DNA from 2 places in the Geobacillus sp. genome. Region 1 is predicted to be linked to the other one. Evidence: a T-box and tRNA genes for the amino acid it is inferred to sense, from the RefSeq annotation. Region 1 holds a T-box; the other holds one or more tRNA genes.

Region 1 (3,670 bases):
GATGATTTGCGCCTCTTCACCGGCGCGGACTTCCTCGACAAGCTGTCCGTCTTTGACGATGGCGAGAACGGTGGAAGAAGCGACGAGCTCATCGTAACCGACGAAGCGGCTTTCGTCTTTAATGTCGCCAAGGACGCCGCCTTGCACCTGCATCGAATCCACGTCTTGGCGGGCGGCGCGTGCCCGTTCGCGCTGCCATTCCATTTCTCGTTCAAACCCGTCATGGTCGACTTTCATTCCCGCTTCTGCCGCGTATTCCTCCGTCAGCTCGATCGGGAAGCCGTACGTATCGTACAGACGGAACACGTCCTCGCCGGGGATGACGTCGCTTCCTTCGGATTTGGCCTTCTCGATCACGTTGCTTAAAATGGCGAGCCCTTCGTGAAGCGTCTCATGGAACCGCTCCTCCTCACTGCGGATGACGCGGGCGATAAAATCGGCTTTTTCTTTCACTTCCGGATAATAGTCATGCATAATTTCGCCGACAACCGGGACGAGCTCGTACATAAACGGACGCTCAATGCCGATGTGTTTCGCGTAGCGCACGGCGCGGCGGAGCAGGCGGCGCAGCACATAACCGCGGCCCTCGTTGGACGGCAGCGCCCCATCGCCGATCGCAAACGTCACCGCGCGAATATGGTCGGCGATCACTTTAAACGCGACGTCTTTCTCCGGATCTTCGCCATACCGTTCGCCGGAAATTTGCTCGGTGGCGCGGATGATCGGCATAAACAAGTCGGTTTCAAAGTTTGTCGGCACATCTTGCAAAATCGAGCACATCCGCTCCAAGCCCATGCCGGTGTCGATGTTTTTCTTCGGCAGCGGCGTGTACGTGCCGTCCGGGTTATGGTTGAACTGCGAAAAGACAAGGTTCCATACTTCCAAGTAGCGCTCGTTTTCCCCGCCTGGGTACAGCTCCGGGTCGTTCGGGTCGTTGCCGAACGCTTCACCGCGGTCATAAAAAATTTCCGTATTCGGGCCGCTCGGGCCTTCGCCGATGTCCCAGAAGTTGCCTTCAAGGCGAATGATCCGCTCTTTTGGCAAGCCGATTTCGTTGCGCCAAATGTTGTACGCTTCCTCGTCTTCCGGATGGATCGTGACGGACAACCGTTCCGGATCAAAACCGAGCCATTTGTCGCTCGTTAAAAACTCCCATGCCCAATGGATCGCTTCACGCTTGAAATAATCGCCGATCGAAAAGTTGCCGAGCATTTCAAAAAACGTATGGTGGCGCGCCGTTTTCCCGACATTTTCGATATCGTTCGTGCGAATCGATTTTTGCGCATTGCAAATGCGCGGATTTTCGGGAATGATGCGGCCGTCAAAATACTTTTTCAACGTCGCGACGCCGCTGTTGATCCACAGCAGCGACGGGTCGTCAACCGGAATGAGCGATGCGCTCGGCTCCACCATATGGCCTTTTTCCTGGAAAAACTCTAAAAACATGCGCCGCACTTCGGCAGATGTCAGTTTCTTCATGATGATCCTCTCCTTTGTTTTTTCTATAAAAAAACTCCCATCCCTTGGCAGGGACGAGAGTTGCGCTCGCGGTACCACCCTGTTTATGGGCAGAAAATGCCCATCACCTCTTCGGCCGTAACGCAGCCTTGCGTCAGGTTTTGCCTGCGCTCCGGATTAGCCTTCTGTTGCCCTTCATCTGGAATTTCTTTCAGCCGCGGAAATTCCTCTCTGTGCGCCGGTTGCGCGTTAAGATGGACTGCAACATACTCGATCCATCATCGCGTTATGTATTCGCTTTGTTCATTGAAAGATTATAGACAAGCAGCAAGCGTTTGTCAATGCGGGGCGTAATGTTCTTTCCAGTGCGATACAGCCACTTTCAGCACTGCTGCAGTCGGGACGGCGAGGATGAGGCCGAGCACGCCGGCCAGCTCGCCGCCGGCAAACAGCGCGAACATAATGACAAGCGGATGCATATGCACGCTTTTGCCGACAATGAACGGTGATAAAACGTTCCCTTCAAGAAACTGCAAGGCAAAAATGATGATCAGCACGATGATCACCATTTTGAGCGAGATGGTCGCCGCCAAAATCACAGCCGGAATCGCGCCGAGCAACGGGCCGAAGTACGGAATGATGTTCGTCAGCCCGATGATAAATCCAAGCAAAAGCGGATAGTCCATGCCGGCGAGCCAAAGGCCGAGCGACGCCGCAAGACCGATCGCTGCACAGACGAACAGCTGGCCGCGAATGTAGCCGCCAAGCGATTCATCGACATCCTTCAAAAACGTCATCCCCGGCCCACGCCACCGCTTCGGTGTCATGTACCAAATCGCTTTTTTCAACACATCGATGTCTTTTAACATATAGAAGACGATAAACGGAATGATCAACAGCGTCGCCGCCGAACCGATGAACGATTTGGCGGCGTTGATCGCCATCGCGACGGCGGCCGCCGCTGCCTGCTCGATCTCGCCAAACATCGCCTCGATGCGTGTGTGCACCTCAAGCGGCCAATTCGACGTCTCGTCGTGGATGTGGCGCACCCATTGGCGGTATGTATTCATCAAAGACGGCAGCTGTTCATCCAGTTCACGCAACTGGGCGATGAATAGCGGCACGCCGCGGTACAAGCCGTAACCGACCAAACCGAAAAACAACAAATAAATCAACAAAATGGCAAGGGCGCGCGGCATTCCCTTGCGATGGATGGATTCCACAAGCGGGTAGAGCAAATACGTAATAAACGACGCCAGCAAAAACGGCGTCAACACCGTTGCGATAAAATCAATGACCGGCCGCCAAACGTCTTTCATCCGAACGATCAAATAGATGATTGCCGTCATGAGCAGCCATTTTCCGATGCGAAAGAACGACAGCCATTGTTGCTCGCCCATCGCCACACCTCCTACCGTTTAGTGTAGGAGATGCGGCGGGAAATATGCCTTCACCGCTTTTAGCACTATTTGACAGCCACAAGGCGACGCCCCCGCGCAAAGGCGAGGGCGAGCGCCGTCAGCGGATCGCTTGCATCAAGCGGCGGCGCATCCTCCGCATCGTGCGACCGTTCATCCAATCGTTTCGTTGGGCGAGCTGATAAGCGGCGACGCCTAATCCGACTGCTAACAGCGACGTCATCATCCGGTTCATGCGTGTCCCCCCTAAAATTGGATCGTGCGTTCGTGGTCGTCAAACAAGTCGTCAAGAGAACTCAACGTTCCGTCTTCTTCCACTTGATGGGCGTGGATCATCCCTTTCGAGACGGACAGCTCAATGAAGCAATCCCAGCAATAATACTGGTTGACACCAATTTTCCCCAGATTTTTTCGCTTGCAATTGGGGCAAATGAGCATCGACAGCCACTCTCCTTACATCATAGTTTCCACGGTGATCACGCCTTCCCTGGCGGTGAACGGAACTGCCTTCATCCGTTTCTTTCCTTCGGTCAAATCGGAAAAAAATCCCTCGCTGATCTCGTATCCGTCAATTTTGCCCAATTGCCCGTCAAAATATACGTCATCCAACAGTCCGATCGTTGTTCCGTCCGCGGCGACAACCATGCTGCCGGCGAGGCCGCGTTCGCCGTAAAGAGAGTGGCCGCTGTCAGAAGAAGGAAACAACTGGAAGCTATCGGCATCACAGATGATGACTCGGTCGTTTTCGAACGACTGCACGGCGGAAAGCGGCAAGTAGCGGCGGCGGCCAAACA
Region 2 (3,670 bases), on a different contig from region 1:
TGGGGACGAAGTTGCTGAAGCAAGCGGTCGACAAGGCGCCAGCGCTTGAAATAAAGACGCTGCTCGGCTTTATTTTTGCGCATAATGAACCAAGTTTACGGCTTTTCTCCCGCTTCGGATTTGAACGGTGGGGATATTTTCCGCGCGTGGCGGAACTGGATGGGGTGGAACGCGATTTGGTCATCGTCGGCAAACGGCTTGTATAGAATGGCGTCCGATGGGGCACGGATAATCATGACAATGCCAAGAAAGAGGGAATGACATGAACGTTATGCCGATTCGGCTGTTTACGATTCAAGACGGCGAAGGATTTGTCGCCGACGCCTTTCAATGCCCGGTGACCGGCAATTTGATTTATAAATCGTCCGGCACGCCGTCTGTCATCGCGTACACCGATCTCACAGACTGGCAAATTGCGCGTTTGGAGGAATACGGATTCCGCCGGCTCGAGGCGGCGTCCGGGCGAACGGCCGCCCACGAAGGCGGCATTGAAGAACTGCTCCCGAAACAATAGCAGCGGGTTGTCCTGCAGCCCGCACCAAAACAGCCTGTCCGCACCGGACAGGCTGTTTCATTGGCAGGGCGTCAAGATGCGGGCAGCCGGGCGTTTCGAGCTGCCATCATCCGCCCGCACCGGTCATGTCCCCCGGCGGACGAACCAATAGAGCGCGGCCGCCGCCAGCAAACCAAGCAACGCATAAACAACGGGATGACCCGCGCGGTCTTTCGGCGCCGCCTCTTGATCGGAAGCAGACGGTTGATCGGCGGCCGGGCTGCCAGCGGACTTCTCGTTTGACGGCGTGTTGCCATCAGGCGGATGGTCCGCCCCGTTTGGCGTTGGCTTTTCATCTGCCGCTCCCCTTCCGTACATGCCCGTCCCCGTCCGTTTTGCCTCGTTCAACGCGGCGCGGACACGGTCTTCGTATTTGTAATCGCCATAGTCATAAAAGTCTTCCACCAATCCCGCTTTGGCAATCTCCTCTTGCAACAGGCGACCGTCCACCCACACCCAAGCGAGCAGCCGCTGGTATTTGTCGAACAACGTATTCCCGTCTGTTTCAAGCACAATGTCCCCTTTTTGCAGGCGGGAGCACGTGAACTGGCTCGCTTCTTTTCCATATGGCTCGACTTCGATCGTGCTTTCCGGGGTGTCAATGAACAAAAAGCGGGTTGTATACACATGGCCGTTCACACGGAATTTGGCCGTGTCACCGTCCACGCACCCTACCAATGCCGCTTTGTATGTCCGGCCCAGCCGCAGCGAAGCATCGCCCTCTTTTCCCCCGAGCGCATGGCCGTCGAGGTCAATGCGGTCAGGAGTGAGGTTTCGCTTGCATCGTTCATTGCCGTTGTATTTCTGAATAAGTTGGACAAGCTCTTCTTTCGTTTTCGCCTGTTTCGCGAGCGCAGTCGGTTCATGCAGCAAGTACGTGCAGTCGCTGTTGCGAAAATGTCCGCCCAATTCATCTAGTTCGCCACGATGGGCGGCTGCATATATCGGGGCCATCAGCACCAAACAAACGATCATGATCATCATTCGCTTCATCGTGATCCCCTCTCCGCGAAATCAGAAAACAAAAAACCCTTGCCACGCAAGGGTTTGACGGATGGAGCATACCGGGCTCGAACCGGTGACCTTCGCGCTGCCAGCACGACGCTCTCCCAACTGAGCTAATGCCCCAAACGGTATGGATCATCTGCCCATGTTCCATTATATATAGTTTGTCGGCTGTTTGCAATCCTTTTTTCATCAGCCGCTTTCAATATCGACATGGACGACGGCGTCGATGGAGCGAATGATGTAGTAAAGCTCGGCGGTCGAGCGCTTTTGGTCAATGACGGCTCTTAGTTTCAGCAAATGCTCATGTTCCTCAACGTCTTTAATGCGGATCGTTTTAATATTGATGCGCTGCTGTTTTAAATGGTCAATCACTTTGGTGATGTTTTTCGCCTCATCGACCGTAATTTGCAGCATCACCTCTTTTTCGCGCAGCTGCTTCGGTCCGAAAAAGTTGATTAAAAATGGAATGAGTTCGACGCTGACAATGAGCAGCGCCACACCGAACGCCGATTCCCAATAAAAGCCCGCGCCAACCGCCACGCCAATCCCTGCCGCCCCCCAAATGATCGCGGCGGTCGTCAGCCCGGTAATGCTGTCGTTGCCGCGGCGCAAAATGACGCCCGCTCCCAGGAACCCAACCCCGGATACGATTTGCGCGGCAAGGCGGAGCGGGTCCATTGTGATATGGTCTTTAAGAGGAAAGACGTACGCCGATTCGATCGAAACGATCGTAAGCAGGCAACTGGAAATGGAAATGACAAGGCACGTTTTCAAGCCGACCGGTTTTCGCTTCAATTCCCGTTCCAACCCGATAATCAGCCCGAGGATGGCGGAAATCCCTAATTTGAGGAACGGATCAAACATCATTTTTTCTCACCTCTTTCATGGTATAATGAATGTAAAAAAATGTTGGTGAGGAGATGGAAACATGAAGCCGCCAAGCATAGCGAAATCGTATGCTGCGTTATTGATCGGCGCGCTTGCTGTGTCGACATCGGCCATTTTCGTCAAATGGTCGGAGGCGCCGTCGGCCGTTATCGCGTTTTATCGGCTTTTTTTCGCGGTCGTCATCATGACGCCGTTTTTTCTTCGCCATATCCGCGAACTGAAGCGTATTTCCCGACGCGACTGGTGGTTTTCGATTTGTTCCGGCGTGCTGCTTGCGTTTCATTTTATTCTTTGGTTTGAATCGCTCGACTATACTTCCGTCGCCAGCTCGGTCGTGCTTGTGACGCTGCAGCCGCTGTTCGCCTTTGCGGGCGGGGCGCTCTTTTTCCGTGAGCGGCTGACGGCGGGCGCGCTCGCAAGCGCTGTTTTGGCGATTGCGGGAAGCGTCTTGATTAGCTGGGGCGATTTTCGCGTCAGCGGCGAAGCGCTCTATGGGGACATGTTGGCGTTGGTGGCGTGCGCGATGGTGACGGCGTACTGGCTGTTCGGCCAAGAAGTGCGCCAACGGTTGTCGCTCATGACGTATACATATATCGTCTATGGCATTAGTGCGGCGGTGTTGTGGCTGTACGCGATGCTGTTTCGCCTTTCGCTGGCGGCGTATCAGCTGACGGATTGGCTTTGTTTTCTCGCCCTTGCCGTCATTCCAACGCTGCTCGGCCATTCGGTGATGAACTGGGCCGTCAAATGGGTGAGCGCCTCGACGGTGTCGATGGCGATTTTGTTTGAACCGGTCGGCGCTTCGGCGTTGGCGTACTGGCTGCTCGATGAACCGATCCACCTGTTTCAATGGATCAGCGGCATTTTTATTTTAACAGGAATCGGGCTGTATTTGTGGGAGAAAAACGAAAAAGGCCCGCTAACGATACAAGAAAGCAGCGGACCCTAACGTCCCGGCGATCCATGGCAGACGGCCGAGCGGCAGGCGGAGTTCGTCGAAGCGGCGGGCGAATTGGGATAAATAAGCGAAGTTCATTTGTGTAATATGAGGAAGAAGATAGGCGGATTTCGTCGCCCACTGCTTCCGCCTCCGGTTGAGGGCGGCGATGATGCTGTCCGCTGTCTCGATGCCGATGCCGTGTCCGTAAAACAAGCCATCGCCCAAATAGATCGTGTTCTCCCCTTGCCATTGCGGCGTCAGCGGATCAACGTCCGGGTTTT

Evidence for each region. A T-box is a leader RNA that pairs with one kind of tRNA and senses whether it is charged. The one in region 1 lies ahead of alaS (alanine--tRNA ligase), so its partner is inferred to be a tRNA-Ala.
Region 2: it encodes a tRNA-Ala, which carries the amino acid that the T-box ahead of alaS (alanine--tRNA ligase) is inferred to sense. The anticodon was not compared.

What each region holds. Positions count from the first base shown of each region.
Region 1 is NZ_JAFWFM010000016.1:2,454-6,123, forward strand. Features, by position in the region: gene alaS (alanine--tRNA ligase) at 1-1,479, opposite strand, end outside; T-box leader at 1,526-1,749, opposite strand; gene IKE44_RS01050 (AI-2E family transporter) at 1,797-2,858, opposite strand; gene IKE44_RS01055 (YrzQ family protein) at 2,977-3,111, opposite strand; gene IKE44_RS01060 (hypothetical protein) at 3,123-3,314, opposite strand; gene IKE44_RS01065 (PRC-barrel domain-containing protein) at 3,330-3,670, opposite strand, start outside.
Region 2 is NZ_JAFWFM010000195.1:632-4,301, forward strand. Features, by position in the region: gene IKE44_RS11325 (GNAT family N-acetyltransferase) at 1-206, shown strand, start outside; gene IKE44_RS11330 (hypothetical protein) at 263-514, shown strand; gene IKE44_RS11335 (thermonuclease family protein) at 638-1,546, opposite strand; tRNA gene IKE44_RS11340 (tRNA-Ala) at 1,609-1,681, opposite strand; gene IKE44_RS11345 (MgtC/SapB family protein) at 1,751-2,428, opposite strand; gene IKE44_RS11350 (DMT family transporter) at 2,490-3,398, shown strand; gene IKE44_RS11355 (protein-glutamine gamma-glutamyltransferase) at 3,369-3,670, opposite strand, start outside.